One region of the Priestia sp. FSL W8-0001 genome, then DNA from elsewhere that is predicted to be linked to it. Evidence: a T-box and tRNA genes for the amino acid it is inferred to sense, from the RefSeq annotation. Region 1 holds a T-box; the other holds one or more tRNA genes.
What was found. The T-box of region 1 lies ahead of alaS (alanine--tRNA ligase). A T-box ahead of a tRNA ligase gene usually reads a tRNA of that ligase, here a tRNA-Ala.
Positions count from the first base shown of each region.

Region 2: it encodes a tRNA-Ala, which carries the amino acid that the T-box ahead of alaS (alanine--tRNA ligase) is inferred to sense. The anticodon was not compared.

Region 1 is NZ_JBBPAL010000001.1:3,277,190-3,292,664, forward strand. Features, by position in the region: gene MKZ18_RS17385 (peptidoglycan D,D-transpeptidase FtsI family protein) at 22-1,779, opposite strand; gene greA (transcription elongation factor GreA) at 1,946-2,422, opposite strand; gene udk (uridine kinase) at 2,636-3,271, opposite strand; gene MKZ18_RS17400 (peptidase U32 family protein) at 3,279-4,541, opposite strand; gene MKZ18_RS17405 (peptidase U32 family protein) at 4,598-5,527, opposite strand; gene MKZ18_RS17410 (O-methyltransferase) at 5,530-6,180, opposite strand; gene mltG (endolytic transglycosylase MltG) at 6,499-7,599, opposite strand; gene MKZ18_RS17420 (DUF1292 domain-containing protein) at 7,786-8,079, opposite strand; gene ruvX (Holliday junction resolvase RuvX) at 8,195-8,611, opposite strand; gene MKZ18_RS17430 (IreB family regulatory phosphoprotein) at 8,612-8,881, opposite strand; gene alaS (alanine--tRNA ligase) at 8,966-11,599, opposite strand; T-box leader at 11,733-11,946, opposite strand; gene MKZ18_RS17440 (AI-2E family transporter) at 11,998-13,062, opposite strand; gene MKZ18_RS17445 (YrzQ family protein) at 13,190-13,324, opposite strand; gene MKZ18_RS17450 (hypothetical protein) at 13,346-13,537, opposite strand; gene recD2 (SF1B family DNA helicase RecD2) at 13,667-15,475, opposite strand, start outside.
Region 2 is NZ_JBBPAL010000001.1:3,598,097-3,613,571, reverse strand. Features, by position in the region: rRNA gene MKZ18_RS19050 (23S ribosomal RNA) at 1-1,666, shown strand, start outside; rRNA gene rrf (5S ribosomal RNA) at 1,804-1,919, shown strand; tRNA gene MKZ18_RS19040 (tRNA-Val) at 1,932-2,007, shown strand; tRNA gene MKZ18_RS19035 (tRNA-Thr) at 2,018-2,093, shown strand; tRNA gene MKZ18_RS19030 (tRNA-Lys) at 2,099-2,174, shown strand; tRNA gene MKZ18_RS19025 (tRNA-Leu) at 2,191-2,276, shown strand; tRNA gene MKZ18_RS19020 (tRNA-Gly) at 2,293-2,367, shown strand; tRNA gene MKZ18_RS19015 (tRNA-Leu) at 2,380-2,468, shown strand; tRNA gene MKZ18_RS19010 (tRNA-Arg) at 2,478-2,554, shown strand; tRNA gene MKZ18_RS19005 (tRNA-Pro) at 2,559-2,635, shown strand; tRNA gene MKZ18_RS19000 (tRNA-Ala) at 2,641-2,716, shown strand; tRNA gene MKZ18_RS18995 (tRNA-Met) at 2,740-2,816, shown strand; tRNA gene MKZ18_RS18990 (tRNA-Ser) at 2,829-2,921, shown strand; tRNA gene MKZ18_RS18985 (tRNA-Met) at 2,942-3,018, shown strand; tRNA gene MKZ18_RS18980 (tRNA-Asp) at 3,023-3,098, shown strand; tRNA gene MKZ18_RS18975 (tRNA-Phe) at 3,108-3,183, shown strand; tRNA gene MKZ18_RS18970 (tRNA-His) at 3,192-3,267, shown strand; tRNA gene MKZ18_RS18965 (tRNA-Gly) at 3,277-3,350, shown strand; tRNA gene MKZ18_RS18960 (tRNA-Ile) at 3,355-3,431, shown strand; tRNA gene MKZ18_RS18955 (tRNA-Asn) at 3,440-3,514, shown strand; tRNA gene MKZ18_RS18950 (tRNA-Ser) at 3,522-3,612, shown strand; tRNA gene MKZ18_RS18945 (tRNA-Glu) at 3,628-3,699, shown strand; gene glgB (1,4-alpha-glucan branching enzyme) at 3,899-5,833, shown strand; gene MKZ18_RS18935 (glucose-1-phosphate adenylyltransferase) at 5,784-6,926, shown strand; gene MKZ18_RS18930 (sugar phosphate nucleotidyltransferase) at 6,958-7,983, shown strand; gene glgA (glycogen synthase GlgA) at 7,980-9,410, shown strand; gene MKZ18_RS18920 (glycogen/starch/alpha-glucan phosphorylase) at 9,424-11,835, shown strand; gene MKZ18_RS18915 (TraR/DksA C4-type zinc finger protein) at 12,234-12,977, opposite strand; gene MKZ18_RS18910 (isochorismate synthase) at 13,346-14,767, shown strand; gene menD (2-succinyl-5-enolpyruvyl-6-hydroxy-3-cyclohexene-1-carboxylic-acid synthase) at 14,754-15,475, shown strand, end outside.

The DNA.
Region 1 (15,475 bases):
TATTTTTTACATACTTTTTAGTTATTGATGATTTAAATCATACATCTCTTTAACAATATCATAAAAAATCTGATTTGTAGACGATATTGTACTTTTTGTATTCAAATCAACAACTACTAGGGCATACTTAGGTTTATCAGCAGGAAAGTATCCAGCGAACCACTTATTAACGATTTCATTTTCTACATCAATTTCAGCAGTACCAGACTTTCCTGCTACTGAATAAGGAAGATCTTGAAAACGTCTTCCCGTGCCATCCTCACTTTGGACAACTTGGCTTAGTAACTTTTGAAGTTCTTTAACCGTTGGCTTTTTTATACTTTCACCAGACAACTTTTTGTTTTTAAACGTGTAAAGCGAAGTATTGTTTTTATACTGAATTTCATCCACTACTTTTACTTGTCGCTTTTCTCCACCTCTAGCAATCGTAGCCATCATATTGGCAACTGCTAGAGGAGTAAGCTTCACATCTAGCTGACCGATAGCAGTTTGAGAAATGGCGTTGGGAACGCGTTTATTGGCATCCTTCTTCCACACTGTTCCCTTTCCTTCTTGAAGCTGTGTAAAATGATCAAAGTGAAACACATCTCCGCTCCACCCTACCGGGTCCGTTACGCCTAATTTTCGGGCATATTGGTCCAATGAATCAGGTTTTTTCTCACTCATTTGCTTAGCTAGCTGTGCAAACGTCTTATTACAGCTTTGTGCAAAGCTCTCTTCAAAGGATAACATTCCTTTTTGATGATCATTCTCTAACGATTCGTCATATATGCTTTGATTGCAATTAAACGTCATATTCGGAGTAAGAATCCCTTCTTCTACTGCAGCTGCTGCTGTGACGGTTTTAAACACAGATCCAGGGACTTGTGGCATTAGCATACGGTTATAGAGCCCCTTGTTCTTTTCTTCGTACGGATGAGTTTGATTGATATTAGGTCTACTAGCCATGGCTAATATGTTGCTCTTTTCGATATCTAATAGTACTACGCCGCCTTCTTTTAAGTTATATTTTTCTAATAGCTCTTCTACCTTTTCTTGAATTGTCAAATCCAGAGTCGTTTTCACATTTACAGGATAAAAAGGATTAGCATCTCCCGTATACTTAACATCAATTCCAAACATCGGACCTCCAAACCGATCGACGTGATATAACAACTTCGACTCTTGCTGTGGTAGAAGAAATTCGTCAAATGTTTTTTGCATGCCCGTAATGCCAATTGGCGTAGTTGCCTTTAATTCCCCACTTTTCAATTTATCTTCATATTGTGCTACGATTTTCTCCTGACTTTGTCTTACTAATCCAATTACATGCTCTGCAATAGGTACGGGACGCTCATCCTTTAACGGTACCCCAAAAACTCCAGGTATCTTTAATTCATTCACTTGCTTTAACTGATCAATTGTTAGATGATCTCCAACAGCTACCGGAGACTTCGTATCTTTTAGCTTTGTAACCATCTCTACTGTCGAAATCCCCGTAATAGTAGACACCTGTTGCATGGGCCATTGCATTTCATTTAAAAACGGAAACAGCACAAGGCGATTATTCGTAACGGATGTAAGTGATTGACCGTTGCGGTCTATAAATTTACCTCTTCCATCATCTACCACCATTTCTTGTGTGCGCTGATGAACGCTTTCTTCAATTAAATTAACATTATGATTTGAAAATGATTCTGTACTAATAAGCTGTATTTGAACGAGTCTGCCAATAAGTAAAAAAATTAACAACATAATAATAATCAAAATCGATTGCATTCGTTTTCGAACTACTCTCAATGTCGATACACCTCACTCTGTATCATTGTCGCCGACGTAGCTTTTTTTCAAACGAATACAACAGATAAAATTCAGAATTAAACTTCTTTTTTCTAAAAATAGAAAAAAGAAGCGCCAACGAACGGTTTCGTTGGCGCTTCTTTCTAACGAGCTAATTCATTTACATTTATTTTACAGTAACGATTTTAACAGCCATTTCTCCACCTGGAGTTTGAACTGTTACTTCATCTCCAACCTGTTTGCCCATTAGGCTTTTAGCAATTGGAGAGTCATTTGAAATTTTACCTTCAAATGGATCTGCTTCTGCACTACCTACAATTGTATACGTTTCCTCGTCTCCGTCTGGTAGTTCAATAAACGTCACAGATTTACCTAGAGATACAATTGAAGAGTTCTCTACATCTTCTTCAATAATTTTCGCATTGCGAATCATGTTTTCTAGCGTTGTAATGCGCCCTTCAACGAAAGCCTGTTCATCCTTTGCTGAATCATACTCAGAGTTCTCTGATAAGTCACCAAAACTACGAGCAATCTTAATGCGCTCTACTACTTCTTTACGCTTTACCGTCTTCAGATATTCTAATTCTTGTTCTAATTTTAGCTTTCCTTCTTCCGTCATTGGAAACACTTTTTCTTGTGCCATAACCCTTCACTCCTTTATAAAATCGAAATACATTAGTGCCTTATACAGTGTTTTCTGTATGTACTAAAAGGTTTCATATTCTAAAATCTCAGTGAATAGAGAAATGACAGCTTCAAATTAGAAGCTGCTCGTTTCTCTACTATATGTGAAGACCTTGTTTATAGAATATGACGATTTTATTTTCAAAAAAATCCCTGTATCTATGCTATGTTATTATAAAATCGCATTTTGTTCAAGAATTGTTTGGATTTTCGTTACCATCAAATCAATTGCTACGTGATTTTGACCGCCTTCTGGGATAATAATATCAGCGTATCGCTTAGTTGGTTCAATAAACTGATTATGCATTGGACGTACCACTGAAATATATTGATCGACTACGGATTCTAGCGTACGCTCACGCTCGTTAATATCTCGCAACATTCTGCGGATAATACGCAAATCAGCATCGGTATCAACATATAGTTTAATATCCATTAAGTTACGCAGACGCTTGTCCTCAAGCACTAAGATACCCTCTAAGATAATAACATCCTTTGGGTCTTCTACAATAACTTCTTGAGAGCGAGTATGAATAGTATAATCATATACAGGTTTTTCAATGCTCTCATAATTTAATAATTTCTGCAAGTGCTCAATTAAAAGGTCATTATCAAACGCTAAAGGATGATCATAGTTCGTCTGTAAGCGTTGTTCAAATGGCAGGTTACTTTGATCTTTATAATAATAATCTTGCTCTAGAAGCATAATTGAATGACCTTTAAAATATTCATAAATTGCTTTTGTAACAGTTGTTTTTCCAGAGCCAGATCCACCAGCAATACCGATTACAACGGGCTTTTTCCCCATCTTCTTATTAAATCCCCTTTCGCATCATGTTGTAAGAAAACAATGGTTTGTCTACCTTAAACGTTACAATTTGTAGCGGATGACGAGCAGCGTCTAGCTCATTGCCTTTTTCATCCCAAATTGTGCCGACTACTTGTGTAAAGTTTTCGATTCCTGGTCCAAAGAACTCCACTTCATCTCCAGGCTTAAAGTGGTTTCGCTGCTGAAGTGTTACCATGCTTGTTTCCTCATCATAGTCTAACACTAATCCAGCAAAATCAAATGTTGTTTTCTTACCGTGAATGCCAAACATTTGCTCATCTACTCCTGGCACACCTTCAAAGAAAGCAGGAGCAGTATCACGATTAGCACATTTATCAAGCTCATCTAACCACTCTTTTTGAATCACAAAGTTTTCTGGATCTGCACAATAGGCATCAATGACTTTGCGATAGACGCTTACAACGGTTGCGATATAGTGGATTGATTTCATACGGCCTTCAATTTTTAAGCTGTCGATACCTAGCTCAATCATTTTTGGAATTGATTGAATTAAGTTTAAATCTTTTGGACTCATTGCAAACGGACTATCTGACTCATTGAATAAAGGAACTTCTGTTGATTCGCCTTCTAATTTAAATAAGTCATAGTCCCAGCGACATGACTGACAGCAGCCACCGCGGTTTGAATCCCGAGCTGTCATATGATTACTCAACGTGCATCGACCAGAGTAAGCAATACACATAGCTCCGTGAATAAATGTTTCAATTTCAATATCTACTTTTTCTTTCATTTCACGGATTTCTTCAGCACTCGTTTCACGCGCCAATACCACACGTTCTAAGCCTTCTTCTTTCCAGAACTGAACAGCACGCCAGTTTGAAAGCGACTGCTGAGTACTTAAATGTACTTCTAGCTTTGGGGCAACTCGGCGGCATGTTTCAATAATTAACGGATCTGCTACAATGATTCCAGCTACGCCAGCCGTCTGTAATCCCATTAAATATTCATCTAAGCCATCCATGTTTTCATTATGAGCAAAGATATTTGTTGTTACATAAATACGTGCTCCATATTTTTTTGCAAATTCTACTCCCTCAGCCATTTCTTCTAATGAAAAGTTACCTGCATTTGAGCGAAGACCGAACTCTTTTCCACCGATAAAGACCGCATCAGCACCATAATGTACTGCTACTTTTAACTTTTCAAGATTGCCTGCTGGAGCTAACAACTCGGGCTTTTTCGTAATAACACGTTTCCCATTAACAACCGTATCAATTTGCACAGCCATAGTTAGTACCTCCTAATTGTCTACTTTTTCGATTTTTCTTTCCATTCTCATGACACTTAGTAAACAGTTTCTTTAAAGAAGAATCCTGTATCAAGAGGACGATTTGCTGGTTGCATTGCTTCAATTTCTTCTAAAAGCTCGTCTTTTATCTCTTCATACTCTTCACGATTTTCTACGCATAAATCAATGGCTTTGCGATACTTCTTCGTTACTTCAATAATGTATTCTGCGCTCTTTAGCACACCATCAATTTTAAAAACGTCAACTTGTGCATCAATCATTTCTGCAAGCTCGTCGATAATACAAATATCGTTTGGACTCATGATATGTGTACCGTTCTCATCTTCGTAAATTGGATATTTGTTATCGCGTTCTTTATCAAATAAAAACATGTCTTGTTCAAGCTTTCGATTTCCAACTTCCATTACTTTACCTTGATATTCAAAATAGTTACCTAATAAAGAGCGCTTCGATTGAAACATACATGTCATTCCATGAACCTGTACTTCCACTTCTACTTCTGCATTCTCTTTAATATCAATGATACTGTCCATGCTAAGTTCACGAGCTAACACCGCACGCTTAGCACCTTTTCGTCCCCAGTAATTACATGTATACCAGTTGGTTGCAGTCGTCTCTGTATTCCAGTGAAGCTTCATTTTCGGAGCAACTGCGCGAGCAGCCATTAATACTGCTGGGTCTCCAAAGACAATGGCATCTACGCCTGCTTCTTGTAAAAACAAGATATATTCATCTAATTCTGCTACTGTATCATTATGAAATAGCGCGTTCATAGCTACATAAACTTTTGTATGATGAGCGTGTGCAATATTAACTGCCTCTACGATATCCTCACGCTTAAAGTCTCCTGCAAGTCGTAACCCATATCGCTGTTCACCAATTACAAATGCGTTTGCACCGGCTTCTATTAATGGTTTAATATTTGAAACAGCAGTTGGTGTTACTAATAGTTCAGGTTTTTTCATTGTCAATCACCTCTTTTTATACTAATTGCAATTCCATCCCCAATTGGTAAAATGGTGGTTTGGAAATCTGGATGTTTCATTAGCCATACGTTGTATGCATCAATTTTTTTAATTAAACTTCGCTTACGGCGCGTTTCAATCTGCGATAAATCGGTTCCTACGTGCCCCTTGAATAAAATATTATCTGAAATGATAATACCTTTTTTATTTACTAATGGTGCATAATGCTCAAAGAAGCGCTGATATTGTCCTTTGGCAGCATCAATAAATACGGCATCGTAAGGGCCATTTTGTTCAATGTCTGCTTGAAGTTCTAAAGCATCTCCAAACAAGGTTTTAATCTGCTCTTTCTTTTCAGCTCGATTAATGAAGAACTGAGCTTGTTTATACCGATCTTCATTACGTTCCACCGTAACGATTTTAGCATTTGGTAATGCTTCAGCCATACGAATAGCAGAATAGCCGATGGCTGTCCCAATTTCTAATATATGTGCTGGCTGATGAAGGCGAAGAATTTGAAGCAATGCTTCAATTCCGATGAGTTCCATAATTGGTACTACATGTTCTTTTGCATAGTTCTCCATCTCTTCAACAAGCTCTGTACGCTTAGGAATAAGGTTTTCTACATACTGTTCAACATTTTGTAAAAGCAAAACACTTCCTCCGTTCAAAGAAGTATGTTTGACGTTAGTCAAAAGCGGTTATATATAGTTTGACTCACTAAATAAACGTGACTAAAGCTCAAAAAAAACCTTAGCTAACATGTACTAACGCACAAAATATACAACTAGTCTATTATAAGTGGTTTTTTTCTGAACGTAAACCCGATATATTTTAACATAAAAGTAGAGCAGATGCCAAAAAGTCGAATCAATTTTTTAAAGCTATCCACACAATTTTATAACTAAAACCCCCTTTATCTTTAAAAGTAAAGGGGGTTTTAAACGCTTAATTAACGGTTACTATTGCTTTTATTTCTTATCTTCTTCACGAGGCCCTGTGATATGAGTCGCTTTTTCTTGGTTATGCTCATCAAGTGTTTTGGTAAAGATGACTTCTCCATCTTTATTCGCTAAGAAATAGAGGTAATCGGTATCAGCGGGTTCCAAAGCTGCTTTAATAGACATTAAGCCTGAGTTTGCAATCGGTCCTGGTGTAAGTCCTTTCTCTCGGTACGTATTGTAAGGCGAGTCTACTTCTAAATCTTTATAGTAGACTCGCTCACGATGCTCACCTAAAGCATATAACACCGTTGGATCCGTCTGTAATGGCATATCCTCTTCAATACGATTATAAAACACGCTTGCGATTTTCTCACGATCCACCTGTTCCGTTGCTTCTTCTTCAATTAAAGAAGCCATCGTTAAAAGCTTATGAGCCGTATATTTTTTGCTCTTCATTTCCTTTTGATATTGAGCTAAAACGCCGTTCGTTTTACCAATCATTTTATCTAAAATGACTTCAAGCGAAACAGTTGAATCATAGTGATCGTAAGTAGCAGGATATAAATACCCTTCTAAAGGATGCTTAATGTCCTTATTAAACACTTCATCCGTCACAAGATCTGGGTATTTCTTCTTCATCTTCTCAATAAAAGCAGGGTCATCTAAAGTATTCATTACTTCTTCTTCCGTGTAGTTTGTTCGATTTGCAATAATTGTAGCAATTTCATCAAGCTGACGGCCTTCTGGAATTGCTAAGCGAACATCCGGATTCTTCGATACATCTCCTGTTTCCATCATATCGACCATCTCACTTAAGCTCATGGAAGGAGAGAAAGTGTATGTTCCAGCCTGAAATCCTGATACGCTAGACATTTTAATATAGTATCGAAAAGCACTTTCACTTTTAATTAGATTTTCTTCTTTTAACAACGTTCCAATCGACCGGACTGAAGAACCTTGCGGAATCGTTATATTTACTTTTTTACTACTGTTTTTATCAACGGGTTGTACAAATGATTGAGCATAAAAAACGCCTCCACCAATAAGTACGGCTAAAAGAATTATTGTCACAATGATAATTTTTTTTCGTTTATTTTTTTTAGGTGTAAAAAAAGATTGGTGCGACAAGTTGCATCCTCCTCTCATACGCACGCACTATTATACTACAATTTATCTCATTTTTCGTCATTATCATACAAGACCGCCTATAAAAGCAAGTGAAAAGACATGTCCTCATTAGGATAGACAGTAAAGATTTAAATTATTTGAAAAATAAACCATAAAAAAAGTTGGTAGCTCTCGCCACCAACTTTTTTATTCGCCTTCTTCTTCGTCAAGGAATGTGTTAACCATTTCCTCAACCATATCCCATTCTTCTTCTGTCTCGATTGGTTGAAGTTCACCATCTTCACCATTTTCGCTTGGTGTGAAAGCAGACGCATGAATTTCAATTTCTTCATCGTCATTTTCATCTGCACCAATTGGATAATAAATTACATAAGATTTACCATATTCTTCAGAATCAAATGTGAATAAAATCTCACATAATTGCTCGTTACCACTTTCGTCTACGATTGTAATTTTTCCTTCTTCTGTCATGTTCGACACCTCATTTTCCAGCTAGTTACTAGCAATTTTATGGCAAGTTGAAAGCCCTAGCTTCTTATCAAATTAGACTCTTTTTATCGAGGATAACCGTGCAGAAGCTAAGCTACAATCAACTTTATTGTTTGCTGTCTAAGTATCCTTGAAGAATCATAACAGCCGCCATCTTATCAATGACTTTTTTACGCTTTTTACGACTAACATCAGCTGAAAGTAAAACACGCTCTGCAGCCATTGTCGATAAGCGTTCATCCCACATCATCGTTTCGATGTTTAGATCCTTCTTTAGTTCCTCTGCAAATTGAAGACAAGCTTCACCGCGAGGACCAATTGTGCCATTCATATTTTTTGGTAGGCCAACAATGACTTTTTCAACTGAATATTCATCAATTAATTGCTGTAATCGAGGATAAGACTCCTTCATTTGCTCATCGGCAATTTTAATCGTCTCAATCCCTTGGGCTGTCCAGCCCATTTCATCGCTTACAGCTACGCCAATTGTCTTCGTGCCAACATCTAATCCTAATACGCGCATTTATGAATCCTTTCGATGCTGTTGTAAATAAGATTTCACAAGTTCTTCAATGAGCTCGTCTCTCTCTAATTGGCGAATTGTGTTTCGCGCATCATTATGACGAGGAATGTAAGCAGGATCTCCTGATAGCAAATATCCAACGATTTGGTTAATCGGGTTATATCCTTTTTCTTTCAATGCCTCATAAACCGTAAATAAAACCTCATGGACGCTTGTTTCAGCTGGCTCATCTTGAAAATTGAATTGCATTGTTTTATCAAATGAACTCATTTTCCCACCTCACTCGTTTAATTTGTGAGCACATTATGAATCATGTTAAGTCTTACTTCTATTGTACACCAAGAAAGAGGAGAATTAAACGGATTTAACCCATTCTTCTACAATCTTCAATGCATTTTCAATTTGGTTCGGATCTTTTCCACCTGCTTGAGCCATATCTGGACGACCACCGCCGCCACCGCCACAAATTGTTGCCACTTCTTTTACAATCTTACCTGCATGATGACCGTTTGCAATTAAATCTTTTGTCACTCCTGCAACGATATTTACTTTTTCACCTTGAGGTGCAGCTAGTACAATAACTGCTGAGCCAAGCTTTTGCTTTAAGTCATCTACCATTGAACGAAGGTTGTTCATATCCGTTGCGTTTACTTTTTCTGCTAAGACGCTCACACCGTTTACGTCTTTCACGCGGTCGATTAGATTGCCTGCCTCAATATTCCCTAGCTTCGTTGCTAATGACTCATTTTCACGATGAAGTTGGCGAATTTCTTCTAGTAAGCCTTCCACACGACCAACAAGATCTCGAGGGTTCGCTTTTGCTTTTGCTGCTGCTTCTTTTAACAGTGTTACTTGGTCATTCATCAACTGATAAGCTGCTTTTCCAGTTACGGCTTCAATACGGCGTGTTCCAGCTCCAATTCCTGATTCTGATACAATCTTAAATAAGCCGATTTCAGACGTATTAGCAACGTGGCAACCACCACAAAGCTCTAAGCTATAGCTTCCAACCTGAACAACGCGAACGATATCGCCATACTTCTCACCAAACAGCGCCATTGCACCCATTGCTTTTGCTTCATCAATTGCTTTATTTTCAATATTTACGGAAATGTTTTCCCAAATTTTTTCGTTTACAATCGTTTCAATCTTTTCAATTTCTTCCGCTGTTATTTGTCCAAAATGAGAGAAATCAAAACGTAAGCGATCTGGAGTTACTAATGAACCAGCTTGGTTAACATGCATTCCTAACGTATCTTTTAATGCTTGGTGAAGCAGGTGAGTTGCCGTATGGTTTTTCACGATTGCATCACGCTTTTTCCCGTTAATTGTCGCTGTGTAAGTTTCGCCCTTTACAAGCTCTCCGCTTCTTACTTCTACAGTGTGCACGTTCTGGCCATTCGGTGCCTTTTGCACATCTTTAACTGCTGCAACAGATGTGGCATTTGAGATTTCACCTTGGTCAGCAATTTGTCCACCGCTCTCAGCATAGAATGGCGTTTGCTTTAAAATAACCTGTGCTTCTTGACCTTCCGTTACTTTATCAACAAGTTCTCCATGTAAGATAATAGCTTCAATGAACGTTTCCACTTCGTCTTTATCGTAGCCGACAAACTCACTTTCAACTGTTAACTCGCCTAATACCCCACCTTGAACTTGCATAGAGCTAGAATCTTGGCGAGCTGCTCTTGCACGCTCACGTTGACCTTCCATCTCGCTTTCAAATCCGTCATGATCTATTTTCATCTTTTCATCTTCTGCATATTCTTCCGTTAACTCAACTGGGAAGCCATATGTATCATATAATCGGAATACATCTTCACCAGAAATTGTATCACTGCCTTGGTCTTTTGCTTTTTTAATCATTGTTGCTAAAATAGCAAGACCCTCGTTTAACGTTTCGTGAAAACGCTCTTCCTCGTTTTTCACAACGCGCTGAATGAAGTCTGTTTTGTCTTTCACTTCTGGGTAGAAATCAACCATAATCTCACCCACAACAGGTACTAGCTCGTACATAAACGGACGATTGATGCCTAGTTTTTTTGCATAGCGTACAGCACGACGTAATAAACGGCGCAGTACATATCCACGACCTTCATTGGATGGAAGAGCTCCGTCTCCAACAGCAAATGTCACCGTACGAATATGGTCAGCAATTACTTTAAATGCAACGTCTTTTTCATCTTCTGTGCGGTATTTAGCACCTGAGATGTTTTCAGTTGCTTCAATAATTGGCATGAATAAGTCTGTATCAAAGTTTGTCGGTACATCTTGAATAACCGACACCATACGCTCTAGTCCCATTCCTGTATCAATGTTCTTCTTTGGTAGTGGTGTATAGGTATGATCAGGGTTATGGTTAAATTGAGAAAATACTAAATTCCAGATTTCTAAATAGCGCTCGTTTTCTCCACCAGGGTATAGCTCAGGGTCAGTTAAGTCGTTTCCATAAGCTTCACCACGGTCATAAAAAATCTCTGTATTCGGTCCACTTGGCCCTTCACCAATATCCCAGAAGTTACCTTCTAAACGAATAATGCGCTCTTTTGGAACTCCAATTTTTTCGTTCCAAAGCTTGAATGCTTCTTCATCTTCTGGGTGAATAGTGACAGATAATTTTTCAGGATCAAAGCCAATCCATTTATCGCTCGTTAAGAACTCCCAAGCCCAGTCGATTGCTTCTTCTTTAAAATATTCACCGATTGAAAAGTTACCTAACATTTCAAAGAACGTATGGTGACGCGCTGTTTTACCAACGTTTTCAATATCATTTGTACGAATTGATTTTTGAGCATTACAAATACGTGGGTTTTGTGGAATAACGCGTCCGTCAAAGTATTTCTTTAGCGTCGCAACACCACTGTTAATCCATAAAAGAGATGGATCTTCATGAGGTACAAGAGAAGCGCTCGGCTCTACATCATGACCTTTTTCTTTAAAGAAATCTAAGTACATTTGACGCACTTGTGCAGATGTTAACTTTTTCATGATTGGTTCCTCCTTTAGAACTCTTCATTATTTATAGACAAAAACATAATGACCTAAAAGCAGCTTGCTTCATTACGCACAATACAATAGGGAGTTTTAGAAATTTGCACACAAAAAAACTCTCATCCCAAAAAGCAGGGACGAGAGTTTAGCTCGCGGTACCACCCTGATTATGAACATGTTAGAATGTTCATCACCTTCATCGCATTAACGCTGCTAAAACGGCAGGGTTTTCCTGCACTCAGGACTAGCATTCAGCTATTCTTTGTATCGCACCTCTTTCAGCCTTGGAAGTGCTTCTCTTATATACCAGTGTACAGCTTACTTGGTTCCTTCATTGTATTGTTTACTATGTAACGTTTTCTATGGCGATATTATGACAAATTCGGGTTGCTTTGTCAATGTTTCAAGGTATGCCCTCGCACATGTAAAATCGAAATTTTTACAATAGCTAAAATAGGAACAGCAATAATTAGCCCAAACACCCCTCCAAATTCTCCCCCAAGCAAAAGCGCTAAGATAATAAAAAGAGGGTGGATATGCAAGCTTTTCCCTACGATTAGAGGAGATAGAATATTCCCTTCTAGAAATTGAAGTACAAAGATAATGACGACAACAATTAATACGAGCTTCACAGAAACTGTCATGGAGAGAATTGCCGCTGGTACTGCTCCAATAATGGGACCGAAATACGGAATAATATTCGTAATGCCTATGATTATCCCAAGCAAAAGCGCATACGGTACGTTAAAAAACCAAAATGTAGTCGTAGCAATAGCGCCTATGATGAGACAAACAAAAAACTGTCCTCTAAGGTAGCTTCCCAATGACAAGTTTACATCATGTAAAAAATGCTTCCCTTCTTCATGCCATTTCTTTGGCACAATATATGCGACAGCTTTTCGAACAAGGCCGAAGTCTTTTAGCAAGTAAAACACAATAAACGGAATAATAATGAGAATTAAAAATGAATTGACAATGGACTTAACCCCCTCCATCACTCGCAATAACCATGTGTTAACAGTTTGCTCTAAATCAACGATACTCTGCTCAATTTTTTCATGAACTCCGTTTGGTAGTGTTGAGGTACGATCATGAATTTCATGCACCCATCCCTTATACATCTCCGTAAGCTCAGGCAGCTGTTCATTTAATTCTTTTAGCTGAATAACGAAAAGAGGAAACCCTTTATAAATACCATAACCTATTCCACCAAAGAAAATGAGATAAATTAGTAAAATGGCAAGAGGTCGTGGAACACCTTTTTCATGCGTTTTCTCTACAATTGGATGAAGTAAATATGTAATAAAGGCAGCAATAAAAAAAGGCAGCATTGCTTTAAAAAACATCTCAAGAAATGGTAGCCAAACAAACTTTATTTTAAATAAAAGTAAAATACAAAGCAGTGCTAGCAAAAAAATCCCCAAACGATAAAACCATTTAATCGGTACCTCTTTCACAATAAACTCCTCCTCATCTTTATTTTTCAACAAAGAAAAGAGTTTATTCATGATGTTTTTTTAGATAACTTCCCATGAGAAAAAGCCCTTGCTAAGCAAGAGCTTTTTTGTAAAGAGACCAACAATGATTTTAGTGCATTGCTTTCATAACACGCTTGCGCATTTTTTTCATATTGCGCTTTGTGAACATCTCTCGGTCACCTGCCATTTTGAACGCATATGCCCCTAGACCAAAAGCAACTACTGACGGAATAATTCGATTCATCGCAAAGCCCCCCTAAATGAGTTAAAAATTCATTGTACGCTCATCCTCTGAAAACAAATCATCCAATGAGCTTAACGTGCCATCCTCTTCTACTTGGTGGGTATTAATTTGTCCTTTTGAAATCGTCATCTCAATAAAACAATTCCAGCAATAATATTGATTAACCCCAATTTTACCAACATCAATACTTTTACAGTTTGGACACTTTAACAAAGTGAACACCTCTTTTATACGTTCGTTTATAAAACGTATTCTGTCCACTTTTTACCATGTCCATACCTAAACACCAGGCTAGGAGGAGGGAATTAAGCAATGCTTAATTCTTTTGTAGGTTGCGATATCTTACATAAAATCATACGGCGTAAGGTTTTCCATGCCAATATTTGCATCTTTCATAAATGGCACCTCAGGATCTTCTAACTCATCAACTAATTGCTCTTTGAGAAGGGCTTGTAGATTGGTCTGTCGAATGCTGTCTTCGTTACGATTTACGCCAATTTGAAACGCTTCTTCTTCACCACATAAGATCAAGAACTGCTTGCTCCGCGTAACGGCAGTATAAAGCAGGTTCCGTCGGAGCATGCGATAATAACTTTTCACAATAGGCAACACCACAATCGGAAACTCGCTTCCTTGTGATTTATGAATAGAGCAGCAGTACGCATGCGTAATCTGATTAAAGTCTTGTTTCGTATAGGTTACTTCATTTCCTTCGAATGAAATAACAAGCATATCCTGCTTTTCCGTGTTTTCCTTTGCGAAAAAAACAGACACAATCTCACCCATATCTCCATTAAAAACATTACTATCAGGTTGATTTACAAGCTGAAGTACCTTATCGCCTACACGATATGTTACATCTCCGTGCTTTAACTCTCTCCGCTGTTGAGAGGCTGGATTAAATAATTCTTGCAGTACTTCATTCATTTTATCAATCCCCGCCGGACCTTTATACATTGGAGCCAGCACTTGAATATCTTTAGCCGTATAGCCTTTTTTTACAGCATTGCCGCACACTTGTTTGACAACATCTGTAATTTGCGCTCCGTAACAACGAATAAAGGAACGATCGCCTTGCTGATTAGTCAAATCGGATGGAAGACGTCCTTTTTTAATTTCATGAGCCAAATCAATGATAGATGAGCCTTCTTCTTGGCGATATACATCTGTTAATCGTACGGTAGGAACAGCTTCAGAATGTAATAAATCTTTCAACACCTGACCAGGACCAACTGAAGGTAATTGATCTTCATCACCTACAAGCACTACTTGGATGCTAGCTGGAAGTGATTTAAAGAGCTGGTGAGCAAGCCATAAATCTACCATAGAGACCTCGTCCACAATCAGTAACTTACCATTGATTGGATTTTCTTCATTGTGGTCAAACCCTTCTTGTCCATTCCACTTTAAAAGTCTGTGGATTGTCACCGCTGGCAGTCCAGTAGCCTCGCTCATCCGTTTAGCAGCTCGACCTGTAGGAGCGACAAGCAGCACTGGAAATCCTTCGTCTTTTTTATAATCCCCTGGATTTAGCGAACAGCCATGAAGCTCTGCATAAAGTTCAACAATTCCCTTTATAACTGTTGTTTTACCGGTACCTGGTCCTCCTGTAAGCAAAAGCATTGGGGATAAAAGCGCTTTTTGAATTCCTTCTCTTTGCGAAGGTGCATACTGCACGCCTAGACGCTCTTCTAACTCCCCTAGAGCTAGAAGAAATTCTGATTCAGGAAATTGCTCTTCATACTCTGTTTGAGCCATTAGCTTACCAATCGCTTTAACGACTCCTTTTTCAGCATAAAAAAGCGGTGGGAAGTACATTTTATCGTCATCAATAATAATTTTTTTCTCTTCTTTTAGTGCATCAATCTCTCGTATAATATCCATTTCTGATAACGGTTCTTGACGACTTTTTTGTAACAGCTCTCCCGTTTTCTGATACAATTGCTCTGCTTTCACGTAGACGTGTCCCATTTGATTGCATTCATGCTCGATAACGTATAAAATTCCAGCTCGAAGCCGGTTAGGATGGTTGGTTGCTAACCCTAGCTTCCTTCCTAATTCATCCGCTCGGTTAAAGCCGATTCCTTGAACATCTTCAACAAGCTGATAGGGGTTTGTTTGAATCACTTCTAGCGCCTCTTGTTTATAAGC
Region 2 (15,475 bases), 320 kb from region 1:
AGGACTGGTGGAGCGCTTAGAAGTGAGAATGCCGGTATGAGTAGCGAAAGACAAGTGAGAATCTTGTCCACCGAATGCCTAAGGTTTCCTGAGGAAGGCTCGTCCGCTCAGGGTTAGTCGGGACCTAAGCCGAGGCTGAAAAGCGTAGGCGATGGCCAACAGGTTGATATTCCTGTACCACCTCCCCGCCGTTTGAGTAATGGGGGGACGCAGGAGGATAGAGTAAGCGCGCTGCTGGATATGCGCGTTCAAGCAGTTAGGCTGATGAGTAGGCAAATCCGCTCATCATAAGGCTGAGCTGTGATGACGAGGGAAATATAGTACCGAAGTTCTTGATTCCACACTGCCAAGAAAAGCCTCTAGCGAGGCGGGAGGTGCCCGTACCGCAAACCGACACAGGTAGGCGAGGAGAGAATCCTAAGGTGATCGAGAGAACTCTCGTTAAGGAACTCGGCAAAATGACCCCGTAACTTCGGGAGAAGGGGTGCTCTGGTAGGGTGTATAGCCCGAGAGAGCCGCAGTGAATAGGCCCAGGCGACTGTTTAGCAAAAACACAGGTCTCTGCGAAGCCGCAAGGCGAAGTATAGGGGCTGACGCCTGCCCGGTGCTGGAAGGTTAAGAGGAGGGGTTATCCTTTGGGAGAAGCTCTGAATCGAAGCCCCAGTAAACGGCGGCCGTAACTATAACGGTCCTAAGGTAGCGAAATTCCTTGTCGGGTAAGTTCCGACCCGCACGAAAGGCGTAACGATCTGGGCACTGTCTCAACGAGAGACTCGGTGAAATTATAGTACCTGTGAAGATGCAGGTTACCCGCGACAGGACGGAAAGACCCCGTGGAGCTTTACTGTAGCCTGATATTGAATTTTGGTACAGCTTGTACAGGATAGGTAGGAGCCTGAGAAGCCGGAGCGCTAGCTTCGGTGGAGGCGTCGGTGGGATACTACCCTGGTTGTATTGAAATTCTAACCCGCAGCCCTGATCGGGCTGGGAGACAGTGTCAGGTGGGCAGTTTGACTGGGGCGGTCGCCTCCTAAAGAGTAACGGAGGCGCCCAAAGGTTCCCTCAGAATGGTTGGAAATCATTCGTAGAGTGTAAAGGCACAAGGGAGCTTGACTGCGAGACCTACAAGTCGAGCAGGGACGAAAGTCGGGCTTAGTGATCCGGTGGTTCCGCATGGAAGGGCCATCGCTCAACGGATAAAAGCTACCCCGGGGATAACAGGCTTATCTCCCCCAAGAGTCCACATCGACGGGGAGGTTTGGCACCTCGATGTCGGCTCATCGCATCCTGGGGCTGTAGTCGGTCCCAAGGGTTGGGCTGTTCGCCCATTAAAGCGGTACGCGAGCTGGGTTCAGAACGTCGTGAGACAGTTCGGTCCCTATCCGTCGTGGGCGTAGGAAATTTGAGAGGAGCTGTCCTTAGTACGAGAGGACCGGGATGGACACACCGCTGGTGTACCAGTTGTCTTGCCAAAGGCATCGCTGGGTAGCTATGTGTGGACGGGATAAGTGCTGAAAGCATCTAAGCATGAAGCCCCCCTCAAGATGAGATTTCCCATAGCGCAAGCTAGTAAGATCCCTGAAAGATGATCAGGTTGATAGGTCAGAGGTGGAAGCACGGCGACGTGTGTAGCTGACTGATACTAATCGATCGAGGACTTAACCAAATTAGAAAAGCGAAGGCGACTAATTAGGAGCTGTAGCTAGACAGTAAACTTAGTACTCAGCGAAATGTTATCTAGTTTTGAGAGAACAAGATAAAAAAGTCTTGCTTTTTTTCAAAGAAGTTGTATAATATAATATGTCTGGTGGCGATAGCAGAGAGGTCACACCCGTTCCCATGCCGAACACGGAAGTTAAGTTCTCTAGCGCCGATGGTAGTTGGGACTTTGTCCCTGTGAGAGTAGGACGTTGCCAGGCTGTTATATCAATGGAGGATTAGCTCAGCTGGGAGAGCACCTGCCTTACAAGCAGGGGGTCGGCGGTTCGATCCCGTCATCCTCCACCATGAATATGTTGCCGGTGTAGCTCAACTGGTAGAGCAACTGACTTGTAATCAGTAGGTTGGGGGTTCAAGTCCTCTTGCCGGCACCACTTTCGAGCCATTAGCTCAGTTGGTAGAGCATCTGACTTTTAATCAGAGGGTCGAAGGTTCGAGTCCTTCATGGCTCACCATTTTAAATACACACATGCGGGTGTGGCGGAATTGGCAGACGCGCTAGACTTAGGATCTAGTGTCTTTACGACGTGGGGGTTCAAGTCCCTTCACCCGCACCATTTAATTTCATAATGCGCGGAAGTAGTTCAGTGGTAGAACACCACCTTGCCAAGGTGGGGGTCGCGAGTTCGAACCTCGTCTTCCGCTCCACAAATAAGTCCTGCCGGGGTGGTGGAATTGGCAGACACACAGGACTTAAAATCCTGCGGTAGGTGACTACCGTGCCGGTTCAAGTCCGGCCCTCGGCACCATTTTAATAAGCGCCCGTAGCTCAATTGGATAGAGCGTTTGACTACGGATCAAAAGGTTAGGGGTTCGACTCCTCTCGGGCGCGCCATAAACGGGAAGTAGCTCAGCTTGGTAGAGCACTTGGTTTGGGACCAAGGGGTCGCAGGTTCGAATCCTGTCTTCCCGACCATTTCTGGGGCCTTAGCTCAGCTGGGAGAGCGCCTGCCTTGCACGCAGGAGGTCAGCGGTTCGATCCCGCTAGGCTCCACCAATTTAATACATTTATGATAATATGGCGGTGTAGCTCAGCTGGCTAGAGCGTACGGTTCATACCCGTGAGGTCGGGGGTTCGATCCCCTCCGCCGCTACCATATATAATATACGGAGGAATACCCAAGTCCGGCTGAAGGGATCGGTCTTGAAAACCGACAGGGGTGTTAAAGCCCGCGGGGGTTCGAATCCCTCTTCCTCCGCCATTATATTATTATCAAATTATCGCGGGGTGGAGCAGTCTGGTAGCTCGTCGGGCTCATAACCCGAAGGTCGCAGGTTCAAATCCTGTCCCCGCAACCAAAGTGGTCCCGTGGTGTAGCGGTTAACATGCCTGCCTGTCACGCAGGAGATCGCGGGTTCGATTCCCGTCGGGACCGCCATTATAAAAAGGCTCGGTAGCTCAGTTGGTAGAGCAAAGGACTGAAAATCCTTGTGTCGGCGGTTCGATTCCGTCCCGAGCCACCATCTATATGGCGATTGTGGCGAAGTGGTTAACGCATCGGATTGTGGTTCCGACATTCGTGGGTTCGATTCCCATCAGTCGCCCCATATAATTAAGCGGGTGTAGTTTAATGGTAAAACCTCAGCCTTCCAAGCTGATGTCGTGAGTTCGATTCTCATCACCCGCTCCATAATGGGCCTATAGCTCAGCTGGTTAGAGCGCACGCCTGATAAGCGTGAGGTCGGTGGTTCGAGTCCACTTAGGCCCACCATTTATTATTCCACAGTAGCTCAGTGGTAGAGCAATCGGCTGTTAACCGATCGGTCGTAGGTTCGAGTCCTACCTGTGGAGCCATTATATTGGGGAAGTACTCAAGAGGCTGAAGAGGCGCCCCTGCTAAGGGTGTAGGTCGCGTAAGCGGCGCGAGGGTTCAAATCCCTCCTTCTCCGCCAGTCAATTTTAATAATGGCCCGTTGGTCAAGTGGTTAAGACACCGCCCTTTCACGGCGGTAACACGGGTTCGAATCCCGTACGGGTCATATCTAAAAAGGTTTGCATTTATGCAAACCTTTTTTATTTATTTGAAAACCGTCTAATAAATAGATGGTTTTTTTATTTTCGTAAAAATATTCAGAAAAGAAGGAAAAAACAGCTGCTTTATGGAATGTAAATTAGATAATAGAAATGATAGAAGAAAGGTTTATTTACTAGGTTAATTGTTATCAAGGAGGGGTATTTTTGAATTCGACTGTTCAACCTACTGATTTTGACATCCATCTTTATCACGAAGGAAATTTATTTCATAGTTATAAGCTTTTTGGGGCACATAAGTTAACAATAAACAGCACAGAGGGAGTACGTTTTTCTGTCTGGGCTCCTAATGCTTCTGCAGTAAGTATTGTGGGTGATTTTAATGAATGGAACGGTTTGAATCACCGGCTAGAGCGATTAAATTCTGAAGGGATATGGACAATATTCATTCCGTATCTTGAAGAGAATATGATTTATAAATATGAAATTACAACTCGTGATGGAACAAAACTACTAAAAGCTGATCCTTATGCTTTTCATAGTGAAGTAAGACCCGATACTGCTTCTAAAATTTATTATTTAGAAGGGTACAAGTGGGGAGATCAGTATTGGAAACGTAAGAAGAAACAACAAACTATTTATGAAAAGCCTATGTGTATTTACGAATTACATGCTGGTTCATGGAAAGTTCATGAGGATGGTGAACTATATACGTATCGTGAGTTAGCTGAAGAGTTAATTCCTTATGTAATAGAACAAGGGTTTACTCATATCGAACTATTACCTCTAGTTGAGCATCCGCTCGATAAATCTTGGGGGTACCAAGGAACTGGTTATTTTTCTGCAACCAGTCGATACGGTTCACCACATGATTTAATGTATTTTATTGACCAGTGTCATCAAAGCAGCATAGGTGTTCTTTTAGATTGGGTTCCAGGGCATTTTTGTAAAGATGCGCATGGATTATATATGTTTGATGGTTCACCCACGTATGAATATAAGAACGAATTAGATCGCGAAAACTATACATGGGGCACGGCTAATTTTGACTTAGGTAAACCGGAAGTACAAAGTTTCTTAATATCAAATGCACTTTTTTGGTTAGAATACTTTCACATTGATGGTTTTAGAGTCGATGCTGTTGCTAATATGTTATATTGGCCAAATTCTCATGAATTGGTTGAGAATCAATATGCTGTTCAATTCTTAAGAAAGCTGAATGAGGCGGTTTTTGCTTATGATTCGACTATCTTAATGATGGCTGAAGATTCAACGGATTGGCCATTAGTTACGGCTCCCACATATGACGGTGGGCTAGGTTTTAATTATAAATGGAACATGGGCTGGATGAACGATGTTTTAACTTATATGGAAGCCGACATTCATCAAAGAGCAAATCTTCATGAAAAAATGACTTTCTCTTTAATGTATGCCTTTAATGAAAACTTTATTTTACCATTCTCTCATGATGAAGTAGTTCATGGAAAGAAATCATTGTTAAATAAAATGCCTGGAGACTATTGGAGGAAATTTGCACAGCTTCGGTTATTATACGGTTATTTTATTGCTCATCCTGGCAAAAAATTGCTATTTATGGGCGGAGAATTTGGTCAGTTTGATGAGTGGAAAGACGCAAGTGATTTAGATTGGCAGCTATATGACTTTGATATGCACCAAAGTTTAAATAGCTATTTCAAAGAACTTCTTAAGATTTATAAACGAAGTAAACCACTTTATGAATTAGATCATCAAGAAGAGGGTTTCTCTTGGATTGATGTGAATAATCGAGAACAAAAAATCTTTTCATTTATTCGAACATCAACAAATAGTCAAGATAAGCTTGTTGTGGTATGTAACTTCTCAGATGTTCCATATCATGCATATAAAGTAGGTGTTCCTCTAAACACAGAATATGTTGAGGTCATCAATAGTGATCATGTTGATTTTGGAGGTTCTGGAGTTGTTAACCCAAAACCTTTAAAAGTAATCGAAGAAGGATTTCATGGTCTACCATTTCATATTGAAATGGATGTACCACCCTTTGGGATTAGCATCATGAGAACAAAGAAAAAACGGGGGGAGAGAAGAAACAATGTTAAAAAAGAAGTGCGTAGCGATGTTGTTGGCAGGAGGAAAAGGTAGTCGATTAAGTTCGCTTACAAAAAATTTAGCAAAGCCAGCTGTTCCATTTGGTGGGAAGTATCGAATTATTGATTTTGCGCTAAGCAATTGCTCCAACTCTGGGATTGAAACAGTTGGAATTTTAACGCAGTACCAGCCTTTACTCTTACACTCTTACATTGGTATTGGAAGCGCTTGGGACTTAGATAGAAGAAACGGAGGCGTTACTGTATTACCTCCTTATTCAGAGTCATCAGGGGTAAAGTGGTATAAAGGAACTGCTAGCGCTATTTATGAAAACCTAAACTACCTATGCCAGTATGAGCCTGAGTATGTGTTAATTTTATCAGGAGACCATATTTACAAAATGAATTATGAAAGTATGCTAGATTATCATATTGAAAAAGAAGCAGATGTATCTATCTCAGTAATTGAAGTTCCTTGGGATGAAGCAAGTAGGTTTGGAATTTTAAATACAAATGAAGCCTTAGAAGTTCAAGAATTTGATGAAAAGCCACAGTATCCAAAAAATAACTTGGCATCTATGGGTATTTATATTTTTAAATGGAATATTCTTAAAGAATATTTAGAAATGGATGCACGTAACCCTTATTCTAGTCATGACTTCGGAAAAGATGTCATTCCGCTATTGTTAGAAGAGAAAAAGCGTTTAATGGCATATCCATTTAAAGGATATTGGAAGGATGTAGGAACGGTTAAGAGTCTATGGGAAGCAAATATGGATTTATTAGATGAAAGTGATGAGCTCAATTTATTTGACTCTTCGTGGAAGGTCTATTCCGTAAATCCGAGTCAACCCCCTCAATACATTGCTCCAACAGCATGCGTCGTAGAATCATTAGTCAATGAAGGCTGCGTAGTTGAAGGTAGTATTGAACGTTCCGTGTTATTTCCAGGTGTACAAATTGGTAGTGGTTCAGAAATAAAGCGAAGCGTTGTGATGCCATCAGCAAAGGTTGGCGTAAACGTATATATTGAAAATGCTATTATTCCGTCAGACGTAATTATTCCAGATGGAACAATTATTAAGCCAACCAAGGGAAAAGAAGAAGTTATTTTAGTGACGAATGAACTGTTAGAGTCCATTTCATAACGCATTTAATTAACAGAGAGGATGAACTACATTGAATAATCAAATGCTAGGCATTATTGATGCTTGCACAACTACGAGCTCCTTACAACTATTAACTTTTTATCGTTCAATTGCGGCTGTTCCATTTGCAGGACGCTACCGATTAATTGATTTTATGCTATCAAACATGGTTAATTCTGGTGTGCAAAGCGTAGCTATATTTCCGAAAAATCGCTATCGTGCTCTTACCGACCATATTGGTTCAGGCAAGGAGTGGGATTTAGACCGAAAAAGAGATGGTCTATTCATTTTTCCACCTGTAAAAAACGATTTAAAATTAGAAGACCCATCGCTAATTGCTCAATTCCGCTATCATATTGATTATTTCCTTCGAAGTAAACAAGATTACGTTATTATTGCAAACAGCTATACCATTTGTACCATTGATTTTAACCAAGTATTAAAGCGTCATGTAGCTCAAGGTGCAGTTGTAACGTCAGTAGTGAACGGTAATACACCTCTAAATATATACATTATTAATAAAAAAGCGTTACTTGATATCCTACAAAATGAAACCCAAGACTTTGATACGATTACAGAGCTCGTACACTATCTTTCTTCGTCCTCGAAAGTGATCACGTATGAGCAAAATGGGTACCTTTCTCAAGTAGATTCGCTAGAAGCCTATTATAAAGCTAGTATGGATATTTTATCTGCAGAAACGTGGAAGCAGCTATTTTTAAGAACTCGTCCAGTCTATACAAAAACAAAAGATGAACCTCCAACACGCTATGCAAAAACAGCTGTCGTGAAAAATTCAATGATTGCTAACGGTTGCGTTATTGAAGGGCATGTGGAAAATAGTATTATTTTCCGAGGAGTAAAGATAGGAAAAGGTGCAGTTGTTAAAAATAGTATCGTGATGCAAAAAGGAGCTATTCTTGAGAATAGTGTATTAAACTATGTTGTTTTAGATAAAGATGTAAAAATAGGTAGTCATGAAGAGTTGAATGGTGAACCTAATCTACCAAGAGTATTAGCAAAAGGAACAGTTCAAGGAGCGTTGATGAATTCGTGAATGTATTATTTGCAGTGTCAGAATGTGTACCCTTTATTAAAACAGGGGGATTAGCAGACGTAGCTGGTGCTTTGCCTAAAGAATTGAAGCAGTTGGGTACTAACGTGTCCGTGATTATGCCTAAGTATAGCTTGATTTCTGAGAAGTACAGTGAGCAGATGACTCTAGAAAAAGTGATCTACGTCCAAGTTGGCTGGAGAAGACAATATTGTGGGATTTATACGCTAGAAATGAATGGTACTCAGTACATTTTTATCGATAATGAATACTATTTTAAAAGAGATAGTCTGTACGGTCATTATGATGATGCGGAGCGCTTTGCTTTTTTCTCCAAAGCGGTACTAGAGGCTATTCCAACTCTAGTAAATGAGCCGGATATTATTCATTGTCATGACTGGCATACGGCCATGATTCCGTTTCTATTAAGAGCACAATATAGTATGTATGACCATATTGAGACAGTATTCACCATTCATAACTTACAATTTCAGGGTATCTTTCCAAAGCAGAATTTATATGAGCTATTAAACTTAAATGAGTATCATTTTACGTCCAACCAGTTAGAGTTTTATGGCAATTTAAATTTTATGAAAGGCGGCATTGTCTCTGCGGATAAAATTACGACAGTGAGCCCAACTTATCGAAATGAAATCCAAATGCCTTATTATGGTGAAAAGTTAGATGGGTTACTAAGACAACGAGACCAGGATTTGATAGGGATTGTAAATGGTATTGATGACCAAGCCTATAATCCGGAAAATGATGAATTAATTGCATTTAACTACTCAGCTCAAGATTTAGCAGGTAAGTATAAGAATAAAGAAGATTTACAAGCATACCTTGGATTAGATGTGAGAAATGATGTTCCACTTGTTTCAATGGTCACGCGATTAACAAAGCAAAAAGGGTTAGATCTTGTAAAGCATGTTTTTCATGAAATAATTCGTTTAGATGCGCAGGTTGTTATACTGGGAACAGGTGAAGCAGAATTTGAATCATTTTTTAAAGAGATGGAATCTCAGTATCCCAATCAGGTAAAAGCAATTATTGGTTTTAATGAAGCGCTAGCGCATAAAGTGTATGCAGGATCAGATTTATTTTTAATGCCTTCAAAGTTTGAGCCATGTGGATTAGGTCAATTAATTGCGTTACGCTATGGTGCAATACCCATCGTTAGAGAAACAGGTGGGCTAAACGATACGGTCCTTTCGTATAATGAGTATACCTACGAAGGAAACGGATTTACTTTTGCAAACTATAACGCTCACGATATGCTTTACACAATTGAAAGGGCAATTTCCTTTTACAATGATAAGGACGTATGGGAGAAATTAATGCGAGACGCTATGAGTCAAGATTATAGCTGGGCGCAATCGGCATTTAAATACAATCAACTATATGCGAACTTAACATCTATTTCATCTTGAAAGGGTGATAAGCTTGTTCTCTAATAAAGAAAGCTTTCAAAAAGTATTTTTAAAAAAGTTAGAAATGACTTATGGGAAAAGCTTCAAAGAATCGACGGTACAAGATCAATACCATACGTTAGGAAATATGGTGAGAGAGTATATTAGTAGTGATTGGATTGCTACTAATGAGGCTCAGAGATCAAATCACTCAAAACAAGTGTATTATCTATCGATTGAATTTCTATTAGGCAGGCTATTAGGACAAAACTTACTTAATCTTGGAATAAAAGAAGTAGTTGAAGAAGGGTTAAAGGATTTAAATATTTCACTAGAAGAGATTGAGGAAATTGAAGCAGATGCTGGGTTAGGGAATGGTGGATTGGGCCGGTTAGCTGCTTGCTTTTTAGATTCTTTAGCCTCTTTAAATTTACCAGGGCATGGATGTGGAATTCGATATAAGCATGGGTTATTCGATCAAAAGATTGTGGATGGCTTTCAAGTAGAGTTACCTGAACAATGGCTTCGCCACGGTAACTCTTGGGAAGTGAGGAAAGTTGATCAATCCATTGAAGTGAACTTCTGGGGAGACGTTGAATATTACAGTGATAATGGCAAACTAGCATTTCGACATATTAACGGAGAGTCTATTTTAGCTGTGCCGTACGACATTCCTGTAGTAGGTTATGACACGACTACAGTGAATACGCTTCGACTTTGGAATGCAGAACCTGCCTCATTTCCAGTACATAAAGACGTAATGCAGTATAAAAGAGAAACGGAAGCAGTCTCTGAATTTTTATATCCAGATGACACCCATGAAGATGGTAAAATTTTAAGGTTAAAGCAGCAATATTTTCTTGTATCAGCTAGTTTGCAAAGTATTGTTCGTTCACATCGTATCGTATACGGGACGCTTGCCAATCTACATGAAAAAGTAGCTATTCATATTAATGACACTCACCCTGTATTAGCTATACCAGAGCTTATGCGCATTCTATTAGATGAGGAAAAGCTTAGCTGGGATGATGCTTGGCATATTACTACACAGACAATCTCATATACGAATCATACAACGTTATCTGAAGCTTTAGAAAAATGGCCAATTCATTTATTTAAGCCACTTCTTCCTCGCATTTATATGATTGTGGAAGAAATTAACCAGCGCTTTTGTGAAGAGTTGTGGAAACGATATCCTTATCAATGGAAAAGAATTGAGGATATGGCAATTATCGCACATGATATGGTGAAAATGGCTCATTTAGCTATTGTAGGCAGCCATAAAGTAAACGGTGTAGCTAAAATACACACCGATATTTTGAAAAAGCGAGAAATGAAAAACTTCTTTGATTTCTATCCACAGAAATTTATTAATAAAACAAATGGTATTACTCATAGACGATGGCTGTTAAAGGCGAATCCAGAATTATCAATACTTCTCAATGAAACCATTGGTGATGAATGGGTGAAAAACCCTTACGCATTAAAACAGTTGGAACCTTATGCTCAAGATAAAAATTTTAAAGACCAATTAAAAAAAGTAAAGCAACAGCGAAAAGATATTTTAAGCGAAGTTATCAAAAAGCAAACTGGTATTGAAATAAATCCACAATCAATCTTTGATGTGCAGGTGAAGAGACTGCATGCTTATAAGCGACAGTTGCTAAATGTACTTCATATTATGTACCTGTACAATCGTTTAAAAGAGGATTCTAACTTTAAAATTGTACCGAGAACGTTTATCTTTGGGGCAAAAGCTTCCCCAGGATATTATTATGCTAAGAAGGTTATTAAGTTAATTAACTCAGTGGCTGATGTAGTAAACAGTGATCCCGTCACATCGCCGTTTTTAAAAGTTGTTTTTCTCGAAAACTACCGTGTTTCTTTAGCTGAAGATGTGTTTACAGCAGCGGATGTTAGTGAACAAATCTCAACTGCTAGTAAAGAAGCATCAGGAACAGGGAATATGAAATTCATGATGAACGGTGCTTTAACCGTTGGAACAATGGATGGAGCAAACGTAGAAATTGCGGAAGTTGTTGGAGAAAATAATATGTTTATCTTTGGCTTATCATCCGAGGAAGTTCTACACTATCAACAAAACGGTGGGTATCGTTCATTTGATTATTACCATCATGACCAGCGAATCAAAAAAGTGTTAGAGCAGCTTATAAACGGCTTTTTTAAGAATACTTATGATTTATTTGAGCCAATTTATGATTCTTTGTTAATGCAAAATGATGAATACTATGTACTGAGAGACTTTGCGTCCTACGTTCAAGCACAGGAAAAAGTAAATCAAGCATATGGTGACAAAGACAAGTGGTTTGAAATGAGTGCGTTAAACATTGCTCAATCAGGTTATTTCTCTAGTGATCGCACAATATCAGAATATGCAAAGGAAATTTGGGAGATTAATTCATCAAAACAAATATTATCATACTAAAAAGAGACTGAGACATAAGTAGTTCAGCCTCTACTATACCTGAACGATTGAGAGTTCATAACTTTTAATCGTTCAGGTTTTTTGGTTGATTGTGAAAACAATGTTGGAAACAGGGGGAATGGAGCGTAGGACACTCGACTCCTGCGGGAAAGAGAGGGAAAACTGAGATCCCGCAGCGCACCGAGGAAGCTCAGGTTCCTCCCCGCGGAAAGCGAGTGGCCGTAGCGCAATGGAACGAACGTGTTCAGACAAATCAAAAAGATTGGAACAGCTATTGTTCGTCTCTTAGAAGCAATCATTTTGTTATGTCCCAAACTCTTTTATCTATTGTCACCACTTAAGAAATTCCCTTAAAGGTATATTCAACATAAAAAAACAGGAGTATTACGCTACTCCTGTTAATCTGTATAATGTTCTTTCTCGTGAGAAGGGAGGTCACCAAAAGTGGTCATGATGCCTTCTTCATCTAAGCTTTGCTCATACTCTTCATGCTGCTTGGACGGATAGACAACAATTTCTTTTCCATATAAATCAGTACCTACAAAGTTCTCATAGTCTTCTACATAACCGACGTTTTCGTCATGCTCAATATATGTGTCGTTATAAGAAGAAATATCTCCTTCAAAATCAGATGGGGACTCAGACGTTCCATACCTCTCTACGTCTTGCCAAGAATCTTCTGCGTCATATTCAGTTGCTCCGGAAGTGTCCAGGTCGTATTGTCCAAATGGATGACGAAGATTTAATTCTTCGATAGGTCTTTGGTGTGATGTTTCCTGAGATGGACTATGCTCTTTACAATACAACGTGGTAGGAACTGCTTCTAGTCGTTCAAAGCTAATATCCTTCCCACATGTTTTACATTTTCCATATGTGGTTGCCTCCATCGCATTTAAAGCAGTCTTAATTTCCTCTAGCTCTTCCCGTGTATGTTCATATAATGCAATGTCTTTTTCCCGTTCATAAATTTCACTCGCCATATCTCCAGGGTGGTTATCATAACTTGATAACTCCCCTGTTGAATCATGTAAACTTTGGGATGTTAATCCAAAATCATTATTATCTTTTAACTGGTTTAGTAAGTTTTCCTGCTCAGTTAATAATACGTCCCTTAATTGGTTTAGCTGCTTGTTGGAAATCATAAAAATTCTCTCCCTTTTCCCTTGAATTACTCAATTCCACATTATTATGTGTTAAATGATTTAAAAAAATTAAGCTCTATCGTGTTTCACATGTGAAATGATTGGCATTTATGATGAAATGTGTAATGACTTCTTCCATTAGTTATGGAAAAACTAGGTGGTAGATACTTTCAATGATGAAGGAGAGTTGATACTTTCCGTAGTTATATCACGTAACGCAGAAACCAAGAGCACAAACTCGTTAACTTCTGATGAGATATGATACAATCTTATCAAAGGAATTCAGTTGTCAAACTAGATTTTTTTACAACGAAAGTTTATAATAAATTGGTTAAAGACTTACGAGATTATAAACGGGGGGACGTAGTGTGATTGCAATAACTGAACAGTTAATACATGATCATTTATCAAAGGCAATTGAATGTGCCAGAAATGAAAGTAATACAAAACTTGTCAGCGTAGTCAAAAAAGTAAGACCTATTGACCCCCTTATTTTTTATGCAAACGGCTATAGACAGTTTTGTAAAGAACGTTTCTTTTGGAGAGATCCGAACCAACAGTACACATTCGTTGGGTTAGGAAGAGCTTATACGCTGTCTTCCAAAGAAGGGTCTGCGCGTTTTTTTGATACAGAAAAACAATGGAAGCGCTTTAAAAAAGATATTTTATATACAAATAACGTAGAATTTCCAAATGGTACAGGTCCTCTGCTTTTTGGAGGATTCTCATTTGATCCTTATCAAAAAAAGGACAGCTATTGGACGGATTTTTCCAATAGTAAATTTGTAATTCCTTCTGTTCTGTATACAGAGGCAGATGGAAATGGGTATCTAAGTATAAACATTAAAGTAAGTGGTGAAGACAATATACAAGATCACCTTAAGCACATTGAAGAGCTTGAAGGATTGTTAATAAATCAAGAGTATGATGGCAGTAGCTACTCATCACCTTTACTATTAACAAAAGAAGAAATTGATGTACAAAGGTTTACAAAAAATGTTCAAAATGCTACTTCCTTAATTCAACAAGAAAAAATTGAAAAAGTCGTGCTAGCTCGACAGTTAAAAGCAACATTTACTGAAGCAATTTCGACAGAGTACGTTATTCAGCGTTTACTGAGAGAGCAGCCTACAAGCTACACCTTCATTTTTGAGAATGAAAACCAACATTTTGTTGGTGCATCTCCAGAGCGTTTGGTGCAGAAAGAAGGAGACTATGTTTTTTCAACTTGTTTAGCGGGTTCCATTAAGCGAGGAAAAACACGTAAAGAAGATGCGCTTCTAGGTGATGAGCTTTTAAATGACCAAAAAAATTTAATTGAGCATGACGTGGTCGTGCATATGATTAAAGAAGCAATGGACGCCTATTGTATGGAAGTAGAAATACCTATGCAGCCAACATTGTATAAAACGAAGCATATTCAACATCTCTATACACCTGTACGAGGTAAAATCAAGAAAGATGTGACATTGTTTTCTCTGTTGAAAGAGCTCCACCCAACACCTGCTCTAGGAGGATATCCGCAAAAAGAATCCTTGTCCATTATTCGAAAGTTAGAGCCGTTCGATCGTGGATGGTATGCAGCTCCAATTGGGTGGATTGATATTAACGGTAACGGAGAGTTTATTGTTGGGATTCGTTCAGGTGTAATTGAACGACAACAAGCGATGCTTTTTGCAGGGTGTGGGATTGTAGCAGATTCGACACCTGAGAGTGAATACGAAGAAACAACGATTAAATTTAATCCAATGCTATCAGCTTTAGGGGGTATAGCAAGTGGACCATACTGATCAGTTAACTGCTTACGTAGCAGCTTTTGTAGACGAACTAGCTAAATTAGGTGTAAATCATGTTGTGGTAAGCCCTGGTTCTCGCTCAACACCGATTGCTATGTTAATGTCTGAGCATGAAAAGATAAAAGTTCATTTAAATATTGATGAGCGCTCGGCTGGATTTTTTGCTTTAGGTATGGCAAAAGCAAAAAATCAGCCTGTTGCGCTTGTTTGTACATCTGGAACAGCTGCTGCAAATTATTTTCCAGCAGTTGTCGAAGCACATCACTCAAGGGTTCCTCTACTTGTCATTACGGCAGATCGTCCGCATGAACTGCGTGAGGTAGGAGCTCCACAGGCAATTAATCAACAATACTTATTTAGTCATTATGCAAAGTGGTTTGTGGATACAGCTTTACCAGAAGCTGCGGAAGAGGCAATTCGTTATATTCGAACTGTGGCTGGAAGAGCTGTTAGCGTTTCAGCTGGTGCTCCAAAAGGTCCTGTTCATATTAACATGCCGCTTCGTGAACCAATTGTTCCAAATCTTTCTTTAGAAAATTTATGGAGCTTACATGAGCGTGACAACTCGTACGTTTCGTTTAATAAGGGAAATCCAATGCTTTCTAGTCAAGCTTTTGCGCATATTGGTCAGTTCATAAAAGACGAAACAAAAGGTTTGATCATATGTGGAGATCAGCTAAAGGGGGAAGATAAACAGGCTAT